One region of the Erwinia persicina genome, then DNA from elsewhere that is predicted to be linked to it. Evidence: predicted binding sites of a transcription regulator. Region 1 holds the regulator's gene; the other holds the start of a gene.

Region 1 (15,351 bases):
ATGCTTTGTGGCGCTGCTGGTGATCCTGCTGATACGCGATACGTCAAAAGCCCGCGTCGGCAGGACGCTGCTGAATCGTCTGATGTATGCGGCGGTGTCTGCGTTAACGACCAACACGGCACGACGTAAAGAAAACCATCTGCCCGCGCTCTATCAGCAGCTCTTTATGTTGCTCAATATTTTTCCCAGCGATATTGATAAGTACCGGCTGGCCCTGACGCTGATTATCGCCCATCAGCGCATGCGCGATGCCGATGTACCGGTCAATGCCGATTTGTCTGCCTTTCATAAACAGATGCGCCATACTGCTGACCGGGTTATTTCGTCGACGAGTGAGGGGAAAAAACGCCATTACTTCGATCGTTTGCTGGCCGAGTTTGAGATTTACCAGCAAAAGCTGGTGCAGTATGAGGCACCTGTCGGTGTCACCGAGCCGGTGGCCCGTCTGGCTGCGGTGCTAAAAAAATATCAGAATACGCTGATCCGGATCTGATGATGCCGCTGGCAGCGCCTGCTGCCAGCATTTTTGCCGTGACATTCCTGCCGCTCATGCCATTACGTCATAAAACGACCGCCGTTTGCCATCTATACTTATTTTCAGGCAAATAACCCCTATCAGGAGATGAGTCATGGCCCTCTCAACGCTTAAGGATAACGAACTGTTTCAGACAGGCTTTCTGGTCGGCGGCGTCTGGCAGCAGGCGGCCAGCACCTTTGATGTCTTTAACCCGGCGACGGGTGACGTGATTGCCCGGGTGGCAAAAGCGGGTAAAACAGAAACTGAGCAGGCCATCGCGGCGGCGGCGGCGGCTTTCCCCGCCTGGCGTGCAAAAACGGCCAAAGAGCGTGCAGAGATTTTGCAGCGCTGGTATCAACTGATGATTGAGCATAAAGCCTGGCTGGGACAACTGATGACCGCCGAACAGGGTAAGCCCCTTAAAGAGGCGGAAGGTGAGGTGGAGTACGCCGCCAGCTTTATTCAGTGGTTTGCTGAACAGGCGAAGCGTGCCAATGGTGAAATTATCCCCCCGGCTAAGGCCGGTAGCCGGATTTTTGCCACCCGTGAACCCGTCGGCGTCGTTGCAGCGATTACCCCGTGGAATTTCCCGATGGCTATGCTGACCCGTAAGCTTGGTCCGGCACTGGCGGCGGGCTGTACCGGTATTATCAAGCCCGCAAATAACACGCCACTGTCTGCCTTTGCCCTGCTCGCTCTGGCGAAAAAAGCGGGAGTTCCTGACGGCGTGCTGAACGCAGTGGCGGGGGATACGCAGGCGATCAGCGATGCGATTATGGCCAGCCCGGTCGTTCGCAAGATCTCCTTCACCGGATCGACGGAAGTCGGCAAGCTCCTGATGAGAAAGGCGGCAGACACGCTGAAGAAAGTGTCCATGGAGTTGGGCGGTAATGCCCCTTATATCGTTTTTGATGATGCGGATATTGATGCGGCCGTTAAAGGGGCAATTGCTAACAAGTTCCGCAATGCCGGGCAGGTGTGCGTCAGCGTCAATCGCTTCTTTATTCACAACAGCGTATATGACCGTTTTGTCAGCCAGCTCGCCGCTGAAGTGGATAAGCTGAAAGTGGGCAACGGCATGGAAGAAGGGGTGATCGTCGGGCCACTGATTGAGGCTTCTGCGCTGGAAAAAGTCGAAGAGCACGTCAATGATGCTGTAGCAAAAGGCGGCAGGGTGGTGACGGGCGGTGCGCGACATGCGCTGGGTGGGAATTTCTGGCAGCCTACCGTGATAGCCGAAGCCAGTGAAAGCATGAAGCTGGCGCAGGAAGAGACTTTCGGACCGGTGGCCGCCTGTTTCCGTTTCGATGAAGAAGATGAGGTGATCCGCCGGGCTAATGACACCGAGTTCGGTCTGGCGGCCTACTTTTACACCCAGGATTTGCAGCGGGTATTCCGCGTGTCTGCCGCGCTGGAAAGCGGTATGGTAGGGATCAATGAGTGCGCAGTCTCTACTGAGCTGGCCCCGTTTGGCGGCGTCAAAGAGTCGGGTCTGGGACGTGAAGGATCGGTGCTGGGACTGGACGAATTTATGGAAGTCAAAGCCCTGCATCTTGGCGGGCTTTAGCCCTGGGAATGGCAAGGTGTTCTGCGGAGCAGCCAGTATGAGAAAAGAGCGTTTTGATTTTAACGAAATCGTCGATCAGGCCCATTTCTACCGTCAGTTCAGCGAACGATTCGGGCTGGCAGTAGGGGAGATAGCCGACCTGGACAGCCTCTGGGATGCCATTATTCAGCCACGGATACCTTTGCCGCTGGAAATAGAGTTTATCCATCTCGGAAGCGGTCAGAAGCGGCGTTACGGTGCATTGATTCTGTTGTTTGATGAAGCTGAGGAGGAGCTTGATGGTCAGCTGCACTTTAATGTCAGATAACCGGAAATAAAAAGGGCCCCGGCGAACGGGGCCAAAAGGTTCGTCCGGCCTGTCCTTTAAGGGGCAGGCTGTCGACGAGGAATTACTTATAAAGCTCGGCGGTGGCGTGCCAGCTGTCCTGATTACGCGCTTCAATAATGCGATAAGCGCGAGCGCCTTCGCTATCAGCCTTCGCTGACAGCTGTTGACGGATATCCGATGGCGTCCCCGCCACGCCGCTTAACGTAATTGTCCCCGCAGATTGCAAATTTTCAGCCTGCTGGCTGTTCACCAGCTGTGCAGCAGATGCGCCAGCACTGATGACGGAAAGCAGACCCAATGCAGCGATGGTTGTTTTCATTTTCATATTAATCTCCTCATTGTGACCTACAACCTGCGGATGCAATATCATGACCGCAGTCATGTCACGCCGGGCGCACCGGGCACCCGATACGGTGTTATTTATACAGTTGTGCAGTGGCGTGATAGTTATCGCCGTTACGCGCTTCGATGATGCGATAAGAGGTTGCACCCTGACGATCGGCTTTTTCAGAAAGCTGATGGCGGATATCCATTGGCGTTCCGGCAATACCGCTGACGCTCACGGTACCTGCAGCCTGCAGGTTCTGGCTGGCAACCTCCTGGTCAGTCACCAGATTTGCGGCAGCTGCACCAAATGAAAGAATAGAAGCAAGACCTAACGCGGCAATAGTAAAAGTGGTTTTCATGATTAAAACTCCAGAATGAAGGTTTCGCGGCAACCGAAAGGGCTAAAAAGCGTTTGTTATACTTGGGGTTACCGTATTTAAATAATTAATTAACTAATATGCAGGCAGGGAAACTGTCGTGCTTATTTGTAAAGCAAAGCAGTGGCGTGCCAGTTACCGTTCTCGTAGTTTTCGATAACGCGGTAAGCGCTTGCCCCTTTCTCTTCTGCTTTAGTATTCAGTGCTTCACGCACGTCCATCGGTGAACCAGCAATGCCACTGACGCTGACCACACCCATTGATTGCAGGTTTTTTGCCTGATCGGCGCTAACCGATTCAGCGGCAAAAGCCCCAAATGACAGTGCAGACAACACGCTAAAAGCGGCAATAGTCGTTTTAATGTTCATAGTATTTTCCTCGTCAGCTGTTTTTATCTTTTTGAATACTGTGATTTGCATCACGAAAACAAGTATAGATCTAATAACGTAAAAAATTAATAGCACGCTAATAATGTTTTGATGGGATTCTTCCTACCACTTTCAGTTTTTAATAACCACGCGTTATAAAAAACGCTTATACTTTAACCATCAGCTGTTAAATTGCTGTGAAAACATTAACCTGCGTGAAGTTAGCGATCTGTGCTTTTATTAGGGGCCGATCATAGCGATGAAATAAATCCTGAAGGTCTTAGTAGCAGGCTGTAGGCAGAAAAGGCAGTGGAATGTGTCGTTATGCAGGGATTTAGCAGGGGATCAAAAAAGGCCGGTGAGACACGGCCTTTGGCTGGAAGAGGGGGTAGCAAGTGTAGCCAGCAGGTTAACGTCTGGTGCGGCTTATAACTCTTGTTCAAACAGAACCAGCACCGCATCGTGCAGCTGCTTCACCGTAAAGGCGCGTGCGGGCGTAATAAAGATGGTGTCATCTCCGGCAATGGTGCCAAGGATGCCTTCCGCTTTACCCAGGGAGTCGAGCAGACGGGCAATCAGCTGAGCGGCTCCCGGGCTGGTGTGGATAACCACCACCGCCTCATTATGGTCGATATCCAGTACCAGATTTTTGAGAGGGCTGGTCGTGGTCGGAACGCCCATTTCCGCCGGCAGGCAATAAACCATCTCCATTTTGGCATTGCGGGTGCGAACCGCACCGAACTTTGTCAGCATTCGGGAGACCTTCGACTGATTAATATTCTCGAAGCCGTCTTCCTGAAGTGCGCTGACAATCTCGCCCTGTGAGCTGAATTTTTCTTCCTTGAGTAAGGCCTTGAAAGCCTTAATCAGTTCTTCTTGCTTAGATGGGTTACGCATAGGTTACCGATAAAAGGGAGTGATTAAAGGATCCCCGCAGCGGGATATGACATTATTATGCATTTAAATGAATTTTTATGCAAATAAGAAATGATTCAGTAGGCCATCTCTGCCGACGGGAAGGTAGTTTAACAAACTTTGGCGTTGAAAAGAATTTGCTGAAGCCGTGCTGAAATACGCACGATGTGAACAGTTTGTTATAATGATGAGGTTGTCCGCATCAGCGCTAAAGGTGTAATGTAACGCCGCATCACAATGCAAATGTAGATGGATTTCCCGGCAAATGTAATGTTCAAAATATAATAAGGAGTTTAGGATGAAAGTTGCAGTCCTCGGTGCAGCAGGTGGTATTGGTCAGGCTCTGGCCCTCCTGCTTAAAACTCAGCTTCCGGCTGGCTCAGAACTCTCTCTGTACGACATCGCCCCAGTGACCCCAGGTGTAGCGGTTGATTTAAGCCATATCCCTACCTCCGTCAGTATTGAAGGCTTCAGCGGTGAAGATGCAACCCCCGCGCTAAAAGGTGCTGACGTGGTACTGATTTCTGCCGGTGTGGCCCGTAAACCCGGTATGGATCGTTCAGATCTTTTCAACGTTAATGCCGGTATCGTGCGTAATCTGATTGAGCAGGTGGCTTCGACCAGCCCGAAAGCGCTGATCGGCATCATTACCAATCCGGTAAACACGACCGTTGCTATCGCTGCTGAAGTGCTGAAAAAAGCGGGCGTTTACGATAAAAATAAACTGTTTGGCGTGACCACGCTGGACATTATCCGCGCTAATACTTTTGTTGCCGCGCTCAAAGGCAAGCAACCTCAGGATCTGAATGTTCCGGTCGTCGGTGGGCACTCTGGCGTCACTATCCTGCCACTGCTGTCACAGATCCCCGGCGTAACATTTAGCGAACAGGAAGCGGCAGATCTGACTAAACGTATTCAGAACGCGGGTACCGAAGTCGTGGAAGCGAAAGCGGGTGGCGGTTCTGCAACGCTTTCCATGGGGCAGGCTGCTGCGGTGTTTGGTTTGTCCCTGGTCCGTGCCCTGAAGGGTGAAAGCAATGTTGTGGTCTGTGCTTATGTTGAAGGGGATGGCGAATACGCGCGTTTCTTCTCACAGCCGGTGCTGTTGGGTAAAAATGGCATTGAAGAACGCCGGCCAATTGGCCAGTTAAGTGCGTTTGAAAAACAGTCTCTGGACGGTATGCTCAATACGCTGAAGAGTGATATTACGCTCGGCGAAGACTTCGTTAAGTAATCGTCTTATACCGGGGCAGCAGGCTGACGCTGGGCTGCCGCCCCTGATATCAGGGTTTAAGAGGAAGGATCGTTACTGGCTCTGACCCGGATTCTCATCAGGATATTCCTGCACCGTAACAGGTAAGGTCAGTTTTTTATCCTCACGGCTGATTTCCACGTTAATCACGGTCCCCGGACGAATTTCCGCTACCTGGTCCATGGTTTCCATCGGAGAAATAGCCGGGACGTTATTCACTCGCGTAATCACATCGTTCACGCGGATACCGGCTGCATCGGCAGGTCCGCCCGCTTTCACTATCGTCACCACAATTCCCTGGCCCTGTGGGTGCTCCATACTGGAATTTTGACCGCTAAACCGTCGGAACTCCTGGCCGGTAATGCCAATGTAACCTCGGATCACACGCCCGTCGCGGATCAGTTTTTCCATCACCTTGGTGGCCAGTTTGGTCGGTATGGCAAAGCCCAGCCCTTCCGGTGTTTCACCGTTGCTACTTTTATCAAAGGACAGGGTGTTGATACCCATCAGCTCACCCAGCGAGTTGATCAGCGCCCCGCCTGAGTTACCCCGGTTAATCGAAGCATCTGTCTGCAGGAAATCCTGATGTCGGGAAGGGCTCAGGCCGACGCGACCCGTGGCACCAATGATACCCTGCGTCACTGTCTGGCCGATGTTATACGGGTTACCAATTGCCATCACCAAATCGCCAACATGCGCGATGCGCTGCGGGTTGATGGGGATCACGGGAAGATTAGTGGCATTGATTTTCAACACCGCTAAATCGGTCAGGGAGTCCGATCCGACCAGCATAGCTTCGAAGTAGCGGCCATCCTGCAGGTTGACAATAATCTGGCTGGCATCGTTAATCACATGTTTATTGGTCAGGATATAGCCGCGGGGATCCATGATGACGCCGGAACCCAGCACATCACTCGCTCCGCTGGCGCTGCGGTTGTAGACATAGACCACGGCAGGCGCTGCGCGTCGCACGCCTGTGTTGTAGCTGACGGGCTCTTCGCTGGTACTGTCATTTGAATGTGACAGCAGGTCGCTACCCAGCCGGAGGCCAGGTACGGCAACGAGAAGCAGCGCAGCCACAATCAGGCCAAGGATCACTGAACGCAAAATTTTAAGAAACATGGTCTTAGGCGGTGAATGAATGGACGAAGGGCAGGATAGCATGAGTTACGCAGACACAGTAGCCTGTGTCTGCGCAGGTATTAAGGCAACAGGAGATAGATATTCTCGTTGCCACGCATCACGCTCAGTGCCAGCAGCGGTGGTTTTGCCTCCAGCAATTTTCGCAATTCTGCCAGATTCTGCACCGGCGTGCGGTTGACGCCGACGATCACATCCTCTTTTTGCAGGCCAAACTGAGCGGCAGGCGTGGATTTTGCCACTTCATCCACCTTCACCCCTTTTGTGCCATCTTTCGCTGCGCCATCACTGAGCGTGGCACCCTGCAGGGCGGGCGTAAGCAGGGCGGCGCTGGCGCTGCTCTGGGTACTGTTATCCAGTTTGACGGTGACAGTCTGCGGCTTGCCGTCACGGACCAGGCCGATTTTGACTTCCTGACCCGGTGGCGTGGTGCCGATTTTCACCCGCAGTTCAGCAAAGTTGGTGACCGCTTTGTCATTAACGCTGGTGATAATATCACCCGCCTTGATTCCCGCTTTTGCCGCCGCCGACTGTGGCAATACCTCATTGACGAAAGCGCCGCGCTGCACGTCGATATTAAAGGCTTTCGCCATATCAGCCGTCATCTCGGTGCCTTTAATGCCTAACTGACCGCGTTTCACTTCGCCAAACTGGATCAGTTGCTGCGCCAGACCCATGGCCATATTGCTCGGGATAGCGAAGCCGATACCAATATTGCCACCGCTTGACGCCAGAATAGCGGTATTCAGGCCAATCAGTTCGCCGTTCAGGTTCACCAGCGCGCCACCGGAGTTTCCACGGTTAATCGCGGCATCGGTCTGAATAAAGTTCTCCAGCCCTTCAAGGTTCAGACCGCTGCGGCCCAGGGCTGACACGATACCGGACGTCGCCGTCTGACCCAGACCAAACGGATTACCGATAGCCACGGCGAAATCCCCGACTTTCAGTTTGTCAGAATCAGCGATTTTAACCTGGGTGAGGCGAGTGGCACCCTTCAGCTGGATCAGGGCAATATCGGTCTGCTCGTCACGGCCGACCAGTTTGGCATCGAACTCGCGGCCATCGCTCAACTGAACACTGATTTTGTTCGCACCGCTGACGACATGATTGTTGGTTAATACATAGCCTTTAGCGGCATCAATGATGACGCCAGAGGCCAGGCCTTCAAACTCTTCGGATTTATCATCGCCCTGTGCACCGTCCTGACCATTCTGGTCAAAGAAGCGCTTTAATGGATCCGGGATCGGCTGCGGCTGACTGTCGCTGTCCGTTCCCTCAACATGCACACTGACGACGGCAGGCAATACAGCCTCCAGCATGGGAGCAAGGCTGGGCAAAGGCTCCCCCTGAATCTGCGAGGGGAGTGCGGCATGGGTTGCCGGTACCACCATCATATTGACGCCAATACTCAATGCTAATGCACTTAACAGAAATGATGTCTTCTTCATCGGGGCTCAGCTCTCGCTATCAGGGGAAGGGGGGAACCGACATCGCAGGCAATATGTTGAGTCGATCAGGTATGGCAGTTGAAAAAAGGGGGTGCACTGCACCCCGGAATAATTTACTTCGTCGCGCGTTCACCACGCAACAGGCCAGAGGCACTGTCCGGATAGTCGCGCGGCATCTGTACGGGCACCTGATCGTTATCCGCTTCGGATTCGGTCAGCTGATAAGCAAAGGGATTTTTCTCACCCGGCAGGTTTGGCAGCAGGTCATTCGATCCTTTAGCCATATGCTGATACAGCTGACGATAGTCGCGTGCCATATTGTCCAGCAGCTCAGCGCTGTGGGCAAAATGGTTGGTCAGCTCTTCACGGTAATCTGCCAGTTCGGCTTTGCTCTTCTCCAGTTCATACTGCAGGCTGCGTTGCTCACGCAGTTTCCTGTTACCGAAACGCATGGCGACCGCGCCGATAATAATTCCTACTACTAACCCAATAAGCGCATATTCCCAGGTCATAATCACTCCCATATTGTCTTCGTTGTTCCGTAGGACCTTTCCAACTCATACCCGCCACTATAACCGCTAATCTCACGGAAGTGGAATCCTGCGGCAGCTTCGCTTAGTGTAGAACGACTTTTTTTTCGACGATCGACCGCGAGTCAGGCCATTTTTCAGGGAATGTGACGAAATGATGCAAACGATGTCTCCTCTGGCGCTTTATCAGCAAGCGCTGGAAAACGGCGAGTATCAGGCCGATGAAGTACAGCGTGCCGCCATCACCCGTTTAGACGGGATATATCAGGTGTTAACCCGGAATAGCGCCTCAGCGGCACCTGCCGGCGGAGGGCTGTTGAACCGGCTCAATAAACTGCTGGGTAAAAGTAAAAACGACGTCCAGACACCGGCTCAGGGTCTGTATATGTGGGGCGGCGTCGGGCGTGGCAAGACATGGTTGATGGATATGTTTTTTCGGGCAATTCCTGGTGAGCGCAAGCAACGTCTGCATTTCCACCGGTTTATGCTGCGTGTCCATCAGGAACTGACCGAACTGCAGGGGCAGAGCGATCCACTGCAGATCGTTGCCGACCGTTTCAAAGCAGAAACCGATCTGCTCTGCTTCGACGAGTTTTTTGTCTCGGACATCACGGATGCCATGCTGCTGGGGACGCTAATGGAAGCCCTGTTCAGCCGTGGGATTACGCTGGTGGCCACCTCCAATATTCCTCCGGACGACCTTTATCGTAACGGGCTGCAGCGGGCGCGCTTTGTCCCGGCCATTGAGATGATCAAGCAGCACTGCGACGTTATGAATGTGGACGCGGGGATCGACTATCGTCTGCGTACGCTGACGTCTGCCCACCTGTGGATGACCCCGCTGGGGGATGAGACCATAAAAGAGATGGAGCGGATGTTTATTGCCCTCGCCGGGAAACCGCGTGAAGACCACGAACCGCTGGAGATTAATCATCGGCAACTGCCGACGCTGGGCATGGCCGAAGGCGTGCTGGCGATGAATTTCCTCGCGCTGTGTGGCGAAGGACGCAGTCAGCACGACTATATTGAACTGTCACGCCGTTTCCACAGCGTATTGCTGTATGATGTTCCGGTGATGATTTACAAGACGGAAGACCAGGCACGGCGATTCCTGGCGCTGGTGGATGAATTTTACGAGCGTCATGTCAAGCTGGTGGTCTCGGCAGAAACATCACTTTATGAGATTTATCAGGGTACGCGGCTGAAGTTTGAGTATCAGCGCTGCGTCTCCCGCCTGCAGGAGATGCAGAGCGAAGAGTACCTGCGGTTGCCGCATTTACCCTGATGTTCGCATTACTGTGACGTGATAGTAATTTTATCGCAGAAAACGTTCGATCTTTATGGGCGACTTCTCTATAATCTTGCGACCCCACGTTACAACAAAGGTTTTTTTCCCAAAACTCTTTGTGTTCCGGTAACTCTATCCGAAGGGGTGGGCTTACTGGTCAAGATGGTCGTGTGAGCTCCAACCGTTTATTCAAGCGTTTGGGATTTCACCAACGTGTAACTTAATTTGGGTAAGCTTTTAGATGAAAACTTTTACAGCTAAGCCAGAAACCGTCCAACGTGACTGGTATGTTGTTGACGCAACAGGCAAAACCTTAGGTCGTTTAGCGACTGAACTGGCTCGTCGTCTGCGCGGTAAGCACAAAGCGGAATACACTCCGCACGTCGATACAGGTGATTACATCATCGTTCTGAACGCTGAGAAAGTTGCCGTAACGGGTAACAAGCGTACTGACAAGATTTATTACCATCACACCGGCTTCGTCGGTGGTATCAAGCAAGCGACCTTCGAAGAGATGATTGCTCGCCGTCCTGAGCGTGTGATTGAAATCGCGGTTAAAGGCATGCTGCCAAAGGGCCCGCTGGGCCGTGCTATGTACCGTAAACTGAAAGTTTACGCGGGCAACGAGCACAACCATGCGGCACAGCAACCGCAAGTTCTTGACATTTAATCGGGATTACAGGCAATGGCTGAGAATCAAAACTACGGCACTGGTCGCCGCAAAAGCTCTTCCGCACGCGTCTTTATTAAGCCGGGTAGCGGTAACATCGTTATCAACCAGCGTTCTTTAGAACAGTACTTCGGTCGCGAAACTGCCCGCATGGTAGTTCGTCAGCCGCTGGAACTTCTGGACATGGTCGGTAAATTTGATCTGTACATCACTGTTAAAGGTGGTGGTATCTCTGGTCAGGCTGGTGCGATCCGTCACGGTATCACACGCGCTCTGATGGAGTACGACGAGTCACTGCGTGGCGAACTGCGTAAAGCAGGCTTCGTTACTCGTGATGCTCGTAAGGTTGAACGTAAGAAAGTCGGTCTGCGTAAAGCACGTCGTCGTCCTCAGTTCTCCAAACGTTAATTTTTCCTGCTCAGGCAGAATCAATTATCGGAAAACCCGGTGCCTGGCGCCGGGTTTTTTATTTTCTTCCGGTGCAAAAAGCGCGAAACACACACCGCTTTACCATTTTCCCCCTCAATTCCGTGTGTGGTCCCCCACAAGCTGACTAAAATCTGGTAAACTGTGTGTCACTTTGTGCCCATTGGCCAGGTAAAAATGTCTGTATCCTGTACATCAGGAAAGGGTTAATTTTCGGGCCGGTGGCAATAATGAGTCGCCACGTGGATGGCTATTCGCAGTAATTTTCTCGATAAACTTGGAGGTTTACATGGCTGTCGCTGCCAACAAACGTTCGGTAATGACGCTGTTTTCTGGTCCGACTGACATTTTCAGCCACCAGGTACGCATTGTACTGGCTGAGAAGGGTGTTAGTGTCGAGATCGAGCAGGTTGAAACGGATAACCTGCCGCAGGATCTGATCGACCTCAACCCATACCGTACCGTGCCCACCCTCGTTGATCGCGAGCTGACGCTGTATGAATCGCGCATCATCATGGAATACCTGGACGAACGTTTCCCGCATCCTCCGCTGATGCCGGTTTACCCGGTGGCACGTGGTGAAAGCCGCCTGATGATGCACCGTGTTGAGCAGGACTGGTACAGCCTGATGCGTAAAGTCGAAAACGGCACCGCACAGGAAGCTGAAGCTGCACGTAAGCAGCTGCGGGAAGAGTTGCTGGCTATCGCGCCACTGTTCGCCCGTACGCCGTTCTTTATGAGCGAAGAGTTCAGCCTGGTCGATTGCTATCTGGCTCCGCTGTTATGGCGTTTACCGCAGATGGGTATTGAGCTGATTGGTGCCGGGTCTAAAGAGCTGAAAGGCTATATGACCCGCGTTTTTGAGCGTGATTCCTTCCTCGCTTCTCTGACAGAAGCGGAACGTGAAATGCGCCTGCAAACGCGGGGCTGATTACGATGGAAATGTCCCAACTGACTGCACGTCGTCCCTATCTGCTGCGCGCCTTCTATGAGTGGTTGCTGGACAACAATCTCACGCCACATCTGGTTGTCGACATCAACTTGCCCGGCGTGATGGTGCCCCTGGAATATGCCCGCGATGGTCAGATCGTTCTGAACATTGCCCCGCGTGCGGTGGGCAATCTCGAGTTGGGCAATGATGGCGTTAGCTTCAGCGCCCGTTTTGGCGGCGTTCCCCGTCAGGTTTCCGTGCCTATGGCTGCGGTCCTGGCGGTTTATGCGCGTGAAAACGGTGCCGGTACGATGTTCGAACCAGAGCCGGCGTATGAAGAAGCCAGTGAGTTTGATGCTTCACATGCGCAGGATGATGGGGCGCCAGAAACGGTCATGTCAGTGATCGATGGTGATCGTCCCGATGATGCAGGTGCTGATGACGACAACGATCCCGACGATGAACCGCCCCCGCGCGGCGGTCGTCCGGCGCTTCGCGTCGTAAAATAAAAACGGGCCTTCGGGCCCGTTTTTTTACACTGTCGATCCGGGAGCGCCTGGCTCCCGGTGTCATCAGTAGACGTCGCGCAGGTAGCGCTTCTCTTTTTTCAGCTGGTCAACGTAATCGGCAGCACGCTCTGCAGATAATCCGCCAAACTGAGTAATCACCTCATACAACGCCTTATCAACGTCTTTTGCCATGCGTGAGGCATCACCACAGACATAGAAGTAAGCCCCTTCCTGCAGCCAGGCATACAGTTCGGCACCCTGTTCCAGCATCCGCGTCTGAACGTAGATTTTTTCCGCCTGATCGCGTGAAAATGCCAGATCCAGACGGGTCAGCAGTCCACTTTCCTGCCAGGCTTTCAGCTCATCCTGATAGATGAAGTCATGCTCCTGATGCTGATCGCCAAAGAACAGCCAGTTTTTCCCTTTGGCACCGACGGCCTCGCGCTCTTCCAGGAAGGCACGGAAGGGGGCAATACCGGTCCCCGGACCGATCATAATCAGGGGGGCATCACCGTTCGCTGGCACGCGGAAGGCTTTATTCGGTGAAATAAAGATGGCCGGTTTTTCACCCCGTTTGACACGCTCGGCCAGATAGGTTGAACAGACGCCGCTGCGGGCACGGCCAGCGCTGTGATAACGGACGGAAGCGATCGTCAGGTGCACCTGGTTCGGATGGGCTTTCTGACTGGATGAAATAGAGTAAGCGCGATGCTGTAGCGGACGCAGCAGGCCAACAAACTCAGGAATACTCAGTGAACGGGTCACATCCAGCTGCAGCAGGTCGAGAGTATCTTTCCCCCACAGCCACACACCCAGCGCATCCTTATCGTCGTGCTGTAAGACATGACGCAGTTCCTGGTTGGTGGTGTTCTGGCCCACCCATTCAATCAGCTTGCGCGATGGCTCAGAAATCTCGAACTGGTAGGTCAGCAGATCGCCCAGGCTACGGTCAAAGCCGGGAACCGGGTTATCGTAGTCAGACTTCAGCTGTGTCAGCAACAGCTTCACTAGCGCCGGGTCGTTGACCGGGATCACGCCCAGCGCATCACCCGCTTCGTACTTCAGCCCGCTGTCGGTCAGATCGAACTCGAAGTGGCGGATATCCTTGCCAGACTTCTCACCGGACAGACGCTTGTTGGTCGCCAGAGCGGCGGCATACGGATTATTTTTATTGCTGCCCGGGATGACCGGTGCTTCCGGCGCGCTCTCCAGCGCCGTACCGCTGCTGCCTGCACTGGCGGCAAACTGCGGCATCGAGCTGGCGATCCACGCGTTGGAGGGTTCTTCATAGTCGATATCGCAGTCGATACGATCACAGACGCGTTTTGCACCCAGTTGCTCAAGGCGCATATCAATAAATTTACCCGCCTGGCAGAAACCATCGTAGCCGGTATCGCCAATGGCCAGAACGGCAAAGTGCATCTGCTCCAGACGCGGTGCGGTACTGGCAGAGATGGCCTGCCAGAACAGCTGGGCGTTATCCGGCATCTCGCCTTCGCCGTAAGTCGAGGTGATCACCAGCACATGACGCATGGTGACAAACACGTCGATATCCACTTCACCCAGCCCCTGGACAACCGGTACCAGGCCCTTCGCCCGCGCGGCTTTCGCCGCGTTTTGCGCTAAGGCTTCCGCATTACCTGTCTGGGAACCAAACAGGATATGCAACTGAGTGGTGGCGGAAGAGGCCGCAGAGCCTGCGGCCTGCGGCTGGTTTTCCAGCACCAGCAGACGTGAGTGTAATCCGGCAAGGAAGCCTGCCAGCCAAAATTTCTGCTCGCCGTTAAACGGCGCGTCTTCAGGAATATAAGGAATCTTCATCAGTTTTATCTACTCAATCCCGTTAAATACTCGCCAAACTTCGGGCCGCAGAGGCGTTGGCTGCCAGCCCGAAACAGGGAAAGTATGAGTCACTGTTCATAGTCAAATAGTTAAGCTAACTTGCCGACGGCGGCTGCCAGTTCAGGCAGTGCAGCACGCGCGAACAGCTCCTCAAAGTCAGGCAGTCGGCCCAGCACGTCCCGGTTACACGCATCCTGATACATGATCCAGCCGTAAGTCGCCAGGCTGTCCATGGAGCGGATATTACGCTGCGTGAGCGCTGCTTTATAATCTGTCATACGCTTTGCACCAATCAGGCAGGCCAGCTCTTCATCACTGTAGCTCTCGATGGCCGCCCGGCCGTGGCGTTGCAGTTTGCTGATCAGGCTGAAATCTTCAGTCATCAGCAGGTTACGTACCGCTTTCTCAACGGCCGGATCCTCCACAGCGGTGCCTTTCGGCAGGCGTGAAAGCGCCAGCTGCTGTGCAGAATTGAGGACGGTGTAGTTATTCAACAGCACCAGCATTTCAGGGGTATCTGTCGCACCGTAGCCCGGGACTGCACCGTTAGCAATAGGCTTCCCTTCGCGCCATGCGGCTTTAAACTTCGCCACCTGATGCCCGGCCAGCGCTGTGGAGAGCTCTTCCAGCAGATCCTTACGGCTTTTCGCTTTCAGGATCTCAGCGGCATCCTGGTAAAGCAGCAGAGAGCGCGGCATGACATAAACGAAGTGCTGACACTCGCTTTCCCAGTGATCGAGCAGCCACTGCGCACGTGGGGAAGAGGTGGCTTCCAGATGCCAGTTCAGCATCGTCAGTACCGCATCTTTGTGCACGCGCGCCATTTCACTGTCATCCGCGATGGAACCCAGCATCACGGAGTCCGCCGCAGCAGAACCCGCCAGCGTGCCGTACGGGTCATACTGATAAGCGAAAC
Region 2 (15,351 bases), 640 kb from region 1:
AGCGTAATCACTGTGAACTGTTCCAGGGTGACGCCCGTTTTGTCGATGCCAACACCATCGAAATCGAAAGCCATGATGGCACGGTCGAACGACTGACCGCCGGAAAGTTTGTGATTGCCTGTGGTTCACGCCCTTACCATCCACCGGATGTCGATTTTAGCCACCCACGCATCTATGACAGCGACTCTATCCTTAACCTGCACCATGAACCGGATCATGTGATTATCTATGGTGCCGGTGTGATCGGTTGTGAGTACGCGTCGATTTTCCGTGGCCTGTCGGTCAAAGTCGATCTGATTAATACCCGCGACCGTCTGCTGGCCTTCCTCGATCAGGAAATGTCAGACTCGCTCTCTTATCACTTCTGGAATAATGGCGTGGTGATTCGCCATAATGAGGAGTTTGAGAAAATTGAAGGGGTGGCAGATGGCGTGATTATGCATCTCAAGTCCGGCAAGAAACTCAAGGCAGACTGCCTGTTGTACGCTAACGGACGCACCGGGAACACCGATTCACTGTCACTGGACAATGTCGGGCTGGAAGCGGATGGTCGCGGTCTGTTGAAAGTGAACAGTATGTACCAGACGGCACAGCCGCATATTTACGCAGTGGGGGATGTAATTGGTTACCCAAGTCTGGCGTCTGCTGCCTACGATCAGGGGCGCATTGCCGCGCAGGCGATGATCAAAGGCGAAGCGACCGCGCACCTGATTGAAGACATTCCGACCGGTATCTACACCATCCCGGAAATCAGCTCCGTCGGGAAAACCGAACAGCAGTTAACGGCGATGAAAGTGCCCTACGAAGTGGGTCGGGCGCAGTTCAAACACCTGGCACGTGCGCAGATTGTCGGGATGAATGTCGGGAGTCTGAAGATCCTGTTCCACCGCGAGACCAAAGAGATCCTCGGCATTCACTGCTTCGGTGAACGTGCTGCGGAGATCATCCACATCGGTCAGGCGATTATGGAACAGAAAAACGGTGGCAACACGATTGAGTACTTCGTGAATACCACCTTTAACTACCCGACGATGGCGGAAGCCTACCGGGTTGCCGCGTTAAACGGCCTGAACCGCCTGTTTTAACGCACCGCCATTCATGACCGCCTGCATATGCTCGCGGATCTCCTCTGCCAGCTGCTCATAGCGGCCGCGCAGAGGGGAACCCGGGCGATACACTAACGCGATGGTGCGCTGTGGTACCGGCTTATAGCAGTCCAGGTAACACACCCCGTCGCGCACCCGCTCTTTCGGTACCGCCAGCGAAGGCAACAGCGTAATGCCGCTGCCCGCAGCCACCATATTGCGTAGCGTTTCCAGACTGGTCGCGCGGAAGTGTGTGTCTTCATCTGCTCCGGCCTGGAAGCAGAAGCCCATCGCCTGGTCGCGCAGACAGTGACCGTCTTCCAGCATCAAAAGCTTTTCACCGGAAAGATCCGACATCGGTACGCGATCGCGGTCATGCCATGGGTGATCGGCATAGATCGCCAGTTTCATTGGCTCATCAAACAGGGGCACTTCAATAAAGGCTTCTGACTCTTTCACCAGCGCCAGAATGGCACAATCCAGCTTACCGCTGTCGAGCTGCGCCAGCAGCTGCTGGGTCTGCGCTTCGTGCAGATACATTTCCAGCTTCGGGAAAGTTTTATGCAGCGTGGGAATAATCTGCGGCAGCAGGTACGGGCCAACGGTCGGGATCAGACCAATATGCATCGGCCCTGACATCGCCTCGCCCTGCTGACTGGCCATCTCCTTCAGTACTTTCACTTCACGCAGCACGGTACGGGCCTGGTCCACCAGCAGCAGACCGGCCTGGGTAAACAGTACTTTACGACTGGTGCGCTCCAGTAGCATCACGCCCAGCTCATCCTCCAGCTTACGAATCTGGCCGCTTAACGTCGGCTGACTCACATGGCAGGCATCGGCTGCACGACGAAAATGGCGATGTTCTGCCAGCGAAACCAGATACTCCAGATCACGTATATTCATTTTATCCTCTCATTCACGATAGTTCGTGACGATAGATAGCATAGCAACCAACGATTATCCCTATCAAGCATCAATAAAGATAATGTGCCGGTGCAGAAAGGGAGCACACCTAATTTTATAACGTTGAGGTCTTTTTATGTTTGCAAGTCAGGAAGGTAAGTCTATCCCGCAGGTCACTTTTCACACGCGTCAGGGCGACAGTTGGGTCGATGTCACCACTGATGAGCTGTTCAAAGACAAAACGGTGATCGTTTTTTCTCTGCCGGGAGCCTTTACCCCCACCTGTTCATCCAGCCATCTGCCGCGCTATAACGAACTGGCAGACGTATTTGGGCAACATGGCGTGGACAGCATCCTGTGCGTGTCAGTCAATGACACCTTTGTGATGAACGCCTGGAAAGCCGATCAGCGTGCCGGCAACATCACCTTTATTCCCGATGGCAACGGTGATTTCACCCGGGGTATGGAGATGCTGGTGGAAAAAGCCGACCTCGGCTTTGGTCCCCGCTCATGGCGTTATTCCATGCTGGTGCGTAACGGCATGGTAGAGAAGATGTTTGTTGAACCGAATAAGCCCGGCGACCCGTTTGAAGTGTCCGATGCGGATACCATGCTGCGCTATGTGGCCCCGGAATTTAAAGTGCAGGAGTCCGTTTCCCTGTTCAGCAAGCCGGGCTGCCCGTTCTGTGCCAAAGCCAAGCAGATGCTGTTAGACCGAGGGATCGCGTTTGAAGAAATCGTCCTGGGTCAGGACGCCACCACCGTTAGCCTGCGTGCCGTCACCGGCCGGGCTACCGTACCTCAGGTGTTCATTGGCGGTCGCCATATCGGCGGCAGTGATGATTTAGAGCAGTTCTTCGCGGCATAACAGACAGGGGCGGCCTTCTTCTGGTCGTCCCTTTCACGCCGGCAGGCTGACCCCGATAAGAAGGTCAGCCTGGCGCCCCTTATCCCAGGCGCTGTTTCGCTTCAGTGATCGCATTTGCTACCTGATGCGGAGAAACGCCGCCTTTAGCGTTACGTTTGTCCAGGCAGGACTGCAGCGACAGGAAGGGATAGACATCTTCTGCAATCACGCTGCTGAACTTCTGCAGGTCAGACAGCGCCAGTGCTTCCAGCGCTACACCCTGCTTAATCGCTTCTACCACGGTTTCACCGACAATATGATGCGCTTCGCGGAACGGCACGCCTTTGGCGACCAGGTAATCCGCCAGTTCGGTCGAGTTCGCATAACCCTGTTCGGCGGCTTCCTGACAACGCGGACGTTTCACCTGAATTCCGTCCAGAACCAGCGCCGCCATATGCAGGCAGTCAGACCAGGTATCGAGCGCGTCGAACAGCCCTTCTTTGTCCTCCTGCATATCTTTATTGTATGCCAGCGGCAGACCTTTCAGCGTCATGCTCATGGCGGTCAGTGCCCCCTGCACGCGGCCAACCTTGCCACGGATCAATTCCAGCGCGTCCGGGTTTTTCTTCTGTGGCATCAGCGAGGAGCCCGACGTCACTTTATCAGACAGCTCAACAAAGCCCGCCTCACCCGTGTTGAAGAAGATCAGATCTTCGGCAAAACGCGACAGGTGTACCATGCCGATAGAAGCATCTGACAGCAGTTCCAGCACGTGGTCGCGGTCGGATACGGTATCCAGACTGTTACGGGTGGCGGAGGCAAAGCCTAACCATCCAGCCAGCTGTTCGCGGTCGATCTCATACGCAGTTCCGGCCAGAGCACCGCAGCCCAGCGGGCTGACGTCCAGCCGCTTCAGCGTATCCTGCAGGCGGCTTTCATCACGCGCCAGCATCTCAACATAGGCCAGACACCAGTGGGCAAACGTCACCGGCTGCGCGCGCTGCAGGTGGGTGTAACCCGGCATGACCGCGTCCTGGTTGGCTTCTGCGGTGGCAATCAGTGCCTGCTGGAACTGACGTGTGGCAGTCAACAGTTCGCTGACCTGCGCTTTACACCACAGTTTCAGGTCGGTAGCGACCTGGTCATTACGGCTACGGCCAGTATGGAGTTTTTTACCCAGTGAACCGACTTTGTCGATCAGCTTCCCTTCCACCCAGCTGTGAATATCTTCGGCGTCGCTTTCCAGAATTTGCTGTGGGTTCGCGCGCACGTCTTCCAGCAGCGCATTCAGCGCAACTTCCAGCTGCTGCTGCTCGTCTGCGGTTAACACATTGACCGTCACCAGCGCTTTGGACCAGGCAACGGAACCAGTGATGTCCTGCTCTGCCAGACGATAGTCGAAGCGCAGTGAGTCATTAAATAACTTGAAACGCTGATCTGCTGCCTGCGTAAACCGTCCACCCCAAAGTGCCATGCTCAGTACTCCATTCAAATAATGTAATAAGGGCGGCACAGGTGCCGCCCCTACGAATGCCTGTAGGGGCGAGTGGCCTCGCCCGGAAAAGATTACTTCTTCTCGTTCAGCGCGCGAATGCGTGAAGACAGAGAGAACAGACGGATAAAGCCGCCTGCATGACGGTGATCGTACACTTCGTCTTCACCGAAGGTGGCAAACTCTTCAGAGTAAAGGCTGTTAGCCGATTTCTTCTGGATGGCTGTTACCTGACCTTTGTACAGCTGCAGCACCACTTCGCCGTTCACTTCTTCTGCCAGTGCCGCCGCAGAAGCCTGAATGGATTTACGCAGCGGTGCGAACCAGCGGCCATCGTAAACCACATAGGACATTTCCAGGCCAAGCTGCTCACGCCATTTGAAGCTGTCGCGATCCAGAACCAACTGCTCAACCGCACGCAGCGCATTCACCATGATGGTGCCGCCAGGGGTTTCGTAGCAGCCGCGGGACTTGATACCCACCAGACGGTTTTCCACGATATCGATACGACCGACGCCGTGACGGGCACCGATGGCGTTCAGTTTGTCCAGGCAGCCAAACGGGCTTAACGCTTCGCCGTTCACCGCAACGACGCACCCTTTCTCAACGGTAACGGTCACCTGCTCAGGCTGATCCGGGGCTTCCAGTGGATCCACGGTCCATACCCAGCAGTCTTTGTTCGGGGCATTCCACGGGCTTTCCAGCACGCCGCCTTCGGTAGAAATATGCCAGGCGTTTTCATCACGGCTGTAGATTTTTTCCAGCGACGCGGTGGTCGGAATATTACGCTCTTTCAGGTAATCCAGCAGGGCTTCACGGGAACGCAGGTTCCACTCACGCCATGGCGCGACGACTTTCAACTGTGGGGCCAGCGCGGTGTAAGTGGTTTCAAAACGCACCTGGTCGTTACCTTTACCGGTTGCACCGTGGCACAGGGCATCCGCGCCCACTTTCAGCGCCAGCTCAACCTGCGCTTTAGCAATAATCGGGCGCGCCATTGAGGTGCCCAGCAGGTAAGTCCCTTCGTACAGGGCACCGGTCTGCAGCACAGGATAAACGTACTCGCTGATGAACTCTTCACGCAGATCCACCACATGGCACTCAGACGCGCCCGACTGCAGCGCTTTCTGCTCCACGCCTTCCAGATCGCCGCGCTCCTGGCCGATATCCGCCACGAATGCCACCACTTCACAGCCGCCGTAGTTCTCTTTCAGCCATGGAATGATGGCCGAAGTATCCAGACCGCCAGAGTAAGCCAGTACGATTTTCTTGATGCTTTTGTCTTGCATTGTCTCTTCCTTAAATGAATACGTTACTAATTAAGCGAGGATACGGGTGCCGATGGACACGCCGTTAAATAAGGTTGGCAGCTGTTCCGCATGGCGCCAGCTGGCGATATCTACCGGGCGGCCCAGCGTACGGGCGGCTTCCAGTGCGGCATTCACTTTGACGATCATACCGTCAGTGATCACCCCATCGGCGATCAGCTGTTCGGCCTTCTCTGCCGTTATCTCTGCAATACGCTGCCTGTCAGCATCCAGAATACCGCTGACATCAGAAAGCAGGATCAGGTCCGCCCCCAGCGTGGCAGCCAGCGCCGTCGCGGCCTGGTCGGCGTTAACGTTCATCAGCAGGCCATCGGCAGTGATGCCAATCGAGCTGACCACCGGCAGGTAGCCCGCACCCAGCAGCGTATTGATCAGGTGGGGAGAACCCGGCGTGGCCAGCCCCACATGGCCCAGTTCATCGTCAAACTGCGCCACATCAACGCTGCCGCCGTCGCCCAGGCACAGACCAACGGCATCAATGCCATGTTTTTTTGACCAGGCCAGCAGGGTTTTGTTCGCTGTACCCGCCAGGGCCCCGGTGATAATGTCAATCTGGTCGGCGGGTGTGACACGCAATCCGTTTTTCTTCTTCACCGGCAGCGACAGCTTGCTCATCAGTTCATCGACCAGGCAGCCGCCACCGTGAACGATCAGCAACGGGCGCTGATGCGTGGTACGGTAGCTGGCCAGAGCAGTAAACAGACGCTCCAGCGCCTCTTCGCTGTCCAGCAGCACACCGCCTAACTTGATAATTAACGGATGGGTCATCAACTCAACTCGCTCTCTGTGATAGATAGAATTTTCGGTTTCCATCTGGCCGCCGATATTGTATTTTTATTCACTATTAGTGCATGAATATTGATACTATCCTAACCCAAGGACTGTCAACAGTGAAGACAAAATTACCCCCTTTTATTGAGATTTACCGCCAACTGATTGCAACGCCATCAATCAGCGCCACCGACAGTGCGCTCGACCAGAGCAATGAAACTTTAATCAATTTACTGGCGGGCTGGTTCCGCGATATCGGCTTCAGCGTGGAAGTCCAGCCGGTACCCGGCACGCGCAATAAATTCAATATGCTGGCAAAGAGTGGTCAGGGTGCAGGCGGCCTGCTGCTGGCCGGGCATACCGACACCGTGCCATTCGACGATGGCCGCTGGACGCGCGATCCCTTTACCCTGAGTGAGCACGACAATAAGCTCTACGGTCTCGGCACGGCCGACATGAAAGGCTTCTTCGCCTTCATCTTAGAGACCCTGCGTGATATTGACGTGTCAGCGCTGAAAAAACCGCTTTATATTCTCGCCACCGCCGATGAAGAAACTACCATGGCGGGCGCGAAGTTCTTCTCTGAAACCACCAGCCTGCGTCCGGACTGTGCCATTATCGGCGAGCCCACCTCCCTGAAACCCGTGCGTGCGCACAAAGGCCATATTTCTAATGTGATCCGTATTCAGGGTCAGTCAGGCCACTCGAGCGATCCGGGCCGCGGCGTCAATGCTATTGAACTGATGCATGAGTCCATCACCCAGTTGATGGAACTGCGCAATACGCTGAAAACACGCTATCACCACGATGGCTTTGCCATCCCCTACCCAACGATGAACTTTGGCCATATCAGCGGCGGCGACGCAGCCAACAGGATCTGCGCCTGCTGTGAACTGCATATGGATATCCGCCCACTGCCGGGCCTGACGTTGAGCGATCTTGACGGTCTGCTGAATGAGGCGCTGGCTCCTGTCAGTGCGCGCTGGCCAGGCCGTCTGACCGTGGGTGAGCTGCACCCGCCGATCCCGGGCTACGAGTGTCCGCGTGAGCATCAGCTGGTTCAGGTGGTGGAAAAACTGCTGGGGACAGAAACAGAGGTGGTGAACTACTGCACCGAGGCACCGTTCATCCAGCAGATCTGCCCGACGCTGGTGTTAGGCCCGGGATCGATCGATCAGGCGCATCAGCCGGACGAATTTATAGATACGGCGTTCATTAAACCGACCCGCGAGCTGATCGCCCAGGTGGTGCATCATTTTTGTCATCATTAACCCGGTTTAATCAAAATACTTCGGGTTGCAGGGGGATGGCAGGCCCGTCAGTCCCCATCACGATGTGACGGGGGTAAAAGTGTCCGCCCCCTGCATTTCCAGGGTAAGAATGACGTACTAAAGGGACAATTGGCTGCAAAAACAGCGTGTTGCCCCTGATTTCAATTATTCCGGATGATAAGAATAACTTATCTCGTTCTGCTGTAATTAAATTTCATAAATTTCGGCTATTTAGCGTCACGATGCGCTGTATTTAAGTCAATTGACGAATGGTTGCGAACGTGGCTAGATAAAAGACAACGTTATGCCCACTGGGGTGAAAGATAGTTACAAATACAAGAAGGGTGTCAGGGATCATATGAACGAACAATATTCCGCAATGCGAAGTAATGTCAGTATGCTCGGCAAACTGCTCGGGGATACTATTAAGGATGCACTGGGAGAGAACATCCTGGACCGGGTAGAAACCATCCGTAAGCTCTCGAAGTCATCACGTGCGGGAAATGATGCCCACCGTCAGGAACTGCTGACCACGCTGCAAAATTTGTCCAATGATGAACTGCTGCCGGTAGCCCGTGCATTCAGTCAGTTCCTCAACCTGACCAACGTAGCCGAGCAGTACCACACCATTTCGCCAAAAGGCGAAGGTGCGAATCACCCTGAACTGCTGGCCGGTACCTTTGAGCGCCTGAAGCAGCAGCCAGACCTGACCGAAGCCGCCGTTCGCGAAGCGATTGAATCCCTGTCGCTGGAACTTGTTCTGACCGCCCACCCGACTGAAATCACCCGCCGTACCCTGATCCATAAACTGGTCGAAGTGAACAGCTGCCTGCAGCAACTGGATCACAATGACCTGTCTGACTATGACCATGGCAAGATCATGCGCCGTCTGCGCCAGCTGGTGGCCCAGGCCTGGCATACCGATGAAATTCGTAAATATCGTCCCACGCCCGTGGATGAGGCCAAGTGGGGCTTTGCGGTGGTGGAAAACAGCCTGTGGGAAGGCGTACCGCAGTTCCTGCGTGAGCTGAATGAGCAGGTCGAAGCCGCCTTTGGTTACACCCTGCCGGTTGATTTTGTGCCGGTCAAGTTTACCTCCTGGATGGGCGGTGACCGCGATGGCAACCCGAATGTGACGGCCGATATCACCCGCCATGTCCTGCAGCTTAGTCGCTGGAAAGCCACCGACCTTTTCCTGCGCGATATCGCCGTACTGGTCTCTGAGCTGTCGATGTCAGAATGCACGCCGGAAGTGCGTGAGCTGTGCGGTAACCCGGACGCGCTGGAGCCTTACCGCGAAATCATGAAAAACCTGCGTGGCCAGCTGATGAGCACCCAGGCTTATCTGGAACGCCGCCTGAAGGGCGAGCGCCTGCCGCGCCCGGACAACCTGCTGATCTCCAACGATCAGCTGTGGGAACCGCTGTACACCTGCTACCAGTCACTGCAGGCCTGTGGTATGGGGATTATTGCCAACGGTCAGTTGCTCGACACCCTGCGCCGCGTGAAGTGCTTTGGCGTACCGCTGGTGCGTATTGACCTCCGCCAGGAAAGTACCCGCCATACTGAAGCCATTGCTGAAATCACCCGCTATCTCGGCCTGGGCGATTACGAGAGCTGGTCAGAAGCTGACAAACAGGCTTTCCTGATCCGCGAACTGAGCTCCAAACGTCCGCTGATGCCACGCCAGTGGGAACCGAGTGCTGATACGAAAGAGGTGCTGGATACCTGTCGCGTAGCGGCGGATGCACCGCAGGGTTCGATTGCTGCCTACGTTATCTCCATGGCGAAAACGCCGTCAGACGTGCTGGCTGTTCATCTGCTGCTAAAAGAGGCGGGTATTTCTTACGCGATGCCGGTGGCCCCGCTGTTTGAAACCCTTGAGGATCTCAACAACGCCAATGATGTCATGAGCCAGCTGCTGAATATCGACTGGTATCGCGGCCTGATTCAGGGCAAGCAAATGGTGATGATCGGCTATTCCGACTCCGCCAAGGATGCAGGGGTGATGGCTGCAAGCTGGGCACAATATCAGGCTCAGGATGCGCTGATCAAAACCTGCGAGAAAGCCGGTATTACCCTGACGCTGTTCCACGGACGCGGCGGCTCCATCGGCCGCGGCGGTGCGCCGGCACATGCAGCGCTTCTGTCGCAACCCCCGGGCAGCCTGAAAGGCGGCCTGCGCGTGACCGAACAGGGTGAGATGATCCGCTTTAAATACGGTCTGCCGGAAGTCACTATCAGCAGCCTGTCGTTGTATACCGGGGCGATCCTCGAAGCTAACCTGCTGCCACCGCCGGAGCCGAAGCCCGAGTGGAACAGCATCATGGACCAGCTGTCTGATGTGTCCTGCAAAATGTACCGGGGCTACGTGCGTGAACACGAAGACTTTGTGCCTTACTTCCGTTCTGCCACCCCGGAGCTGGAGCTGGCCAAGCTGCCGCTGGGTTCACGTCCGGCGAAACGTCGCCCGACCGGCGGTGTTGAGTCGCTGCGTGCCATTCCGTGGATTTTCGCCTGGACGCAGAACCGCCTGATGCTGCCCGCCTGGCTGGGTGCCGGTGCCGCGCTGCAGAAAGCGATGGAAGAGGGTCATCAGGAAACGCTGGAAACCATGTGCCGCGACTGGCCGTTCTTCTCGACTCGTCTGGGGATGCTGGAGATGGTGTTCTCGAAGGCTGACCTGTGGCTGGCGGAATACTACGATCAGCGTCTGGTGGATAAATCGCTGTGGTCACTGGGCAAACAGCTGCGCGATCAGCTGGACTCCGATATTAAAGCCGTGCTGACCATTGCTAACGATTCGCACCTGATGGCCGACCAGCCGTGGATTGCCGAGTCGATTGCCCTGCGTAACGTCTACACTGACCCGCTGAACGTTCTGCAGGCGGAGCTGTTACACCGTTCTCGTCAGCAGGAAGCGGCGGGCGCAGAGCCGGATGCCCGCGTTGAGCAGGCACTGATGGTGACCATCGCCGGCGTGGCGGCGGGAATGCGTAACACGGGTTAAGCCGACAGCAGGGGCGATAGGAAAAATGATCGCCCTCACAACCTGTAGGGGCGGAGATTCTTTTTCGGCCTGCCCCTGACAACAAAAAAGGACGCTCAGGCGTCCTTTTTTGTTGTCGCGGTTATCAGGCGACGGCCAGACCCGGGCGGACGCCCAGCGTGTGGCAGATGGCATAACTCATCTCCGCGCGGTTCAGCGTGTAGAAGTGAAAATCTTTCACCCCTTCGCGGCTGAGAATTTTTACCATATCCATCGCCACGTTAGCACCGACCATTTTGCGGGTTTCCGGGTCGTTATCCAGCCCTTCAAACATACTGGTCATCCAGCCCGGCACGCGGACGTTAGTCATCGTGGCGAAGCGCTGTAACTGCCTGAAATTCGACACCGGCAGAATGCCCGGAACGATTTCAACATCAATGCCGGTAGAGACGCAACGGTCACGAAAGCGCAGATAGCTCTCCACGTCGAAGAAGAACTGGGTGATAGCCCGGTTAGCCCCCGCATCAATTTTACGCTTCAGATTGATCAGATCCGCCTGAGCGCTCTTCGCCTCCGGGTGCACTTCCGGATAAGCGGCCACCGAGATATCAAAATCCCCCACGTCTTTCAGCAGCGCGACCAGATCGGCACCGTACATTTCCGGCTTGCCCCCGCCCGGCGGCAGGTCCCCGCGCAGGGCGACAATATGGCGAATACCGTTGTCCCAGTAGTCACGGGCAATGTTACGCAGCTCATCGCGGGTCGCGTCAATGCAGGTCAGGTGAGGGGCCGCTTCCAGGCCGGTACGGTCTTTGATCCCTTTGATAATGCTGTGGGTCCGGTCACGTTCGCCGGAGTTAGCCCCATAAGTGACCGAGACAAATTTTGGCTTCAGGCTGCTGAGGCGATCGATAGAGCTCCACAGGGTGTCTTCCATTTCGCTGGTGCGCGGCGGAAAGAACTCAAAGGAGACGTTAATTTGCCCGCTGATTTCGGCAAGACTCTGGTTCAGTGCTTCGCGCTGATTTGCGTGGAAAAAACTCATACCCGTTTACCTCATCGATCGCTGCTCAGGATAAATCCCTGTCTTAACGTCTATCCGTTTAGACGTCCAGACATTCAAAATGACGCAAATTGGTTAATCAGTCAACAGTTAAATGATGACCTGACGTGACAAATTCTCAACGAAGATGAGGAAAATTCATGCAGGGAAGGAAGAATGAGGAAATGAACCTCTGGGGCCGCCCTTTTATTTCGGTCGACCCCAGAGAAAAACTACAGCAGCTGTGCCAGGCGGTTAAGATCGGACTGGATCGCCCCGGCCGTGACGTCGCGGCCGGCTCCCGGCCCACGGATCACCAGCGGATTATCACGATACCAGCGGCTTTCAATGGCAAACACGTTGTCGCACGGCAGCAGGGCAGCCAGCGGGTGATCGTCCCGCACGGCCTCCACACCAACGCGCGCTTTGCCGTTCGCGTCAAAACGCGCCACATAACGCAGGACCAGGCCCAGCTCCTGAGCAGCTTCAAAACGCTGAACCATCTGATCGTTCAGTTCATCGGCGTTTTCAAAGAAGTCATCAACCGATCCGGACTGATAGCTGGCCGGCACCAGTGATTCCACGCGCACCTGACCGGGTTCAATATCGTAGCCCGCCTCGCGGGCGAGGATCACCAGCTTACGCATCACGTCCTGGCCGGAGAGATCGGCACGCGGATCTGGCTCCGTCAGCCCCTGCTGCCACGCCTGGTCCACCAGCTCGGTAAACGGAACCGTACCGTCAAACTGCAGGAACAGCCACGACAGCGTACCGGAGAAGATACCGCTGATGGAGAGGATGCTGTCGCCGCTTTCCCGCAGATCGCGCACCGTGTGGTTCACCGGCAGTCCGGCCCCGACGGTGGCATTGTACAGCCAGTGACGTCCGGTTTTGGCGAACGCATCACGGATCTGGCGATAGCTGTCACTGCTGGCCGCGCCCGCGACTTTATTCGCCCCGATCACATGGAAACCGTAGCTGGCAAAATCCAGGTACTGTGCGGCCAGCGTTTCACTGGCGGTCACATCCAGCACCACCAGATCGTCAAACGGGTGAGCCCGCATCCACAGGAACAGCGATTCCTGATCCTGTTCTACGGCCTCATCTTCAAAGAAAGCCAGCGCATGGCTGGCATCCAGCCCCTCATAGCTGAGCAGGCTGCGACGGCTGTCCACCACGCCTGCCAGAACAAATTCAAAGCCGGTACGTGCCGACAGGGTTTCCTGCTCGCGGGCAAACAGTTCCAGCCAGCGGGAGCCAATGTTGCCTTTGCCAAACAGCACCAGGCCGACCTGTTTTTCCGCCCGGAACAGCGTCTGGTGCAGGCCCCGGATCAGATGTTCGGTTGGCCCGACGCGCAGCACCGCTACCAGGCTGATGCCCTCCTGAGACTGGCAGATAAACTCCACCGGCTGATCTTTCATCTGCTGCCAGAAACGATGGCTGTGCAGCGGATTACGGCAAACGCCCGCCCCGACCATCGCCACCATCGCCATCCCTTCACGCAGCTGCAGGCGACCGGGCAACGCCGCATCCTGCAGCAGGGTTAAGGCGCTGTTAACCACCTCCGAGGTGTAGCAAAGCTGGAGGAGATTACGGTCCGGGTGAACACCGGTTGCCAGCGGGCGTACCTGGGCCCGGGTCAGCAGTTGGTCGATCTCCTTACGCAGCGTGGCAAAGTCGTGCTGTGCGGGTACCTGGAACTCTATCAGGCACACGTCATCATGGCTGGTCACAATCCGCGCGCCGGTGCCTGAGGCCAGCACGCGCTCGATGCGTGTTGAACCCTCTCCGGGCTGATAACTGCAGCGCAGCTGTAAATCAATATCGCTGCCGGAAACCGGCTGCAGCGTGCGGGAGTGCAGTACCGGTGCCGCCAGACGTGCCAGCTCGCTGGCTTCATCCAGGCGCAGCAGCGGCAGCAGACAGGCATCCTTCACTTTACGGGGATCGGCACTGTATACACCTGCCACGTCGCTCCAGATAGTCACTCGCGTCACCCCGGCCAGTGCACCGATCTGCGTCGCCGAGTAGTCACTACCGTTGCGTCCTAACAGTACGGTTTCACCGGCATCATTGGCGCAGATAAACCCGGTCACCACCAGACGCTGCCCCGGGCGCTCTGCCATCAGTTGCTGTAACAGCGGCAGCGATTTCGCTTCATCCACCTGCGGCTGTGCGGCACGCTCAGCGCGTAAAAAATCGCGGGCATCGAGGAAGCTCGCCTCAATATCACGCAGATTCAGCACAGCGGACATCAGGCGAGCCGACCAGATCTCACCGTGACCGACCACCTGCGCATACACGGCATCAGTGATGGCGTTATCCAGCAGGGCTGCCAGTTTCTCAAGATCGCGTATAAATTCAGCAATCAGCGGCTCGGCCACAGCGGGCGGTAACAGCGCACCGATCAGTTCACTCTGATAACGACGAAGCGCCTGCTGCACCTGATGGGCAGAGAGACGATCGCTCTGGCTCAGTTTGAGCCAGCTGATCAGCTGATTCGTCGTGCTGCCGGCAGCCGATACGACCATCAGATCGCCCGGCTGACTGTACTCGGCCATGATCCCGGCTACGCGCTGGTAGCATTTGGCATCGGCCAGACTGCTGCCACCAAATTTATGTAACTGCCGCGAACTGTCTGCCCCTGCCACTGCTGAATAACTCATGCTTACCTCTTGGCCGCGATCCGGAACGCATTGTCCAGATCGGCGATTAAATCTTCGTGATCTTCAATTCCCACCGAAATACGCAGCAGCGTTTCCGAAATCCCTGCCGCCGCCCGCGCTTCAGCAGACATGCCCGCATGTGTCATGGTGGCCGTGTGGGAAATCAGGCTTTCAACACCGCCCAGCGACTCCGCCAGGGTAAATAATTCCAGCGCTTTCAGGAAACGGCGCAGCGTCGCTTCGTCACCGTCGAGCTCAAAACTTAGCATGGCGCCAAAGCCTTTTTGCTGACGTGCCGCAAACTGATGGCCGGCATTTTCTGGCAACGAAGGATGATACAACTTTTTCACCAGCGGTTGTTGTTTCAGATAATCAACAATCGCCAGCGCATTGCGCTGTGCCGCCGCCATACGCGGGGCCAGGGTGCGCATCCCCCGCAGCAGCAGATAGCTGTCAAACGCGCCGCCGGTGACACCAATATTATTCGCCCACCAGGCCAGATCCGTCACGTGCTGCGGATCCTTCGCCACGACCGCCCCAGCCACCACGTCAGAGTGTCCGTTAAGGTATTTGGTACAGGAATGGATCACCAGGTCCGCGCCCAGCGCCAGCGGGTTCTGCAGGGCCGGGCTGAGGAAGGTATTGTCCACCACGCTCACGGCGCCTGCTTCTGCAGCGGCCTGACAGATCGCGGCAATGTCCACCACGCGCAGCAGCGGGTTACTTGGACTTTCAATCAGTACCAGCTTCGGTTTTTCAGCCAGTGCAGCCTGTAATGCCGCCTCATCGCCCTGATCGACGAATTTAACGCGATACGCTCCACGTTTGCTCAGGCTGTCGAACAGGCGGTAGCTGCCGCCATAGCAGTCGTGCGGGGCCACCAGCAGGTCCCCAGGCTGCAGAAACACGGTGCACACCAGGTGAATAGCCGACATCCCGGTGCTGGTCATCACC

What was found. Region 1 encodes ArgR, which controls arginine synthesis, uptake and breakdown. Its sites were predicted from a motif close to ANTGAATAAAAATACANT; they were not measured.
Region 2: the regulator ArgR is predicted to act here: its motif matches at 6,481-6,498, upstream of argE (acetylornithine deacetylase).

Annotation. Positions count from the first base shown of each region.
Region 1 covers NZ_CP082141.1:450,119-465,469, forward strand. Annotated here, with positions in the region: gene aaeB (p-hydroxybenzoic acid efflux pump subunit AaeB) at 1-493, shown strand, start outside; gene K6L24_RS02080 (NAD-dependent succinate-semialdehyde dehydrogenase) at 630-2,084, shown strand; gene K6L24_RS02085 (barstar family protein) at 2,122-2,391, shown strand; gene yhcN (peroxide/acid stress response protein YhcN) at 2,474-2,737, opposite strand; gene yhcN (peroxide/acid stress response protein YhcN) at 2,829-3,098, opposite strand; gene yhcN (peroxide/acid stress response protein YhcN) at 3,221-3,484, opposite strand; gene argR (transcriptional regulator ArgR) at 3,911-4,381, opposite strand; gene mdh (malate dehydrogenase) at 4,698-5,633, shown strand; gene degS (outer membrane-stress sensor serine endopeptidase DegS) at 5,706-6,773, opposite strand; gene degQ (serine endoprotease DegQ) at 6,854-8,239, opposite strand; gene zapG (Z-ring associated protein ZapG) at 8,353-8,751, opposite strand; gene zapE (cell division protein ZapE) at 8,927-10,054, shown strand; gene rplM (50S ribosomal protein L13) at 10,299-10,727, shown strand; gene rpsI (30S ribosomal protein S9) at 10,743-11,135, shown strand; gene sspA (stringent starvation protein SspA) at 11,443-12,084, shown strand; gene sspB (ClpXP protease specificity-enhancing factor) at 12,090-12,593, shown strand; gene K6L24_RS02155 (sulfite reductase subunit alpha) at 12,657-14,414, opposite strand; gene K6L24_RS02160 (glutamate synthase-related protein) at 14,525-15,351, opposite strand, start outside.
Region 2 covers NZ_CP082141.1:4,471,227-4,486,577, forward strand. Annotated here, with positions in the region: gene sthA (Si-specific NAD(P)(+) transhydrogenase) at 1-1,085, shown strand, start outside; gene oxyR (DNA-binding transcriptional regulator OxyR) at 1,059-1,988, opposite strand; gene K6L24_RS20660 (glutathione peroxidase) at 2,125-2,856, shown strand; gene argH (argininosuccinate lyase) at 2,936-4,309, opposite strand; gene K6L24_RS20670 (argininosuccinate synthase) at 4,402-5,616, opposite strand; gene argB (acetylglutamate kinase) at 5,647-6,423, opposite strand; gene argE (acetylornithine deacetylase) at 6,546-7,697, shown strand; gene ppc (phosphoenolpyruvate carboxylase) at 8,056-10,707, shown strand; gene metF (methylenetetrahydrofolate reductase) at 10,832-11,731, opposite strand; gene K6L24_RS20695 (bifunctional aspartate kinase/homoserine dehydrogenase II) at 11,962-14,397, opposite strand; gene metB (cystathionine gamma-synthase) at 14,400-15,351, opposite strand, start outside.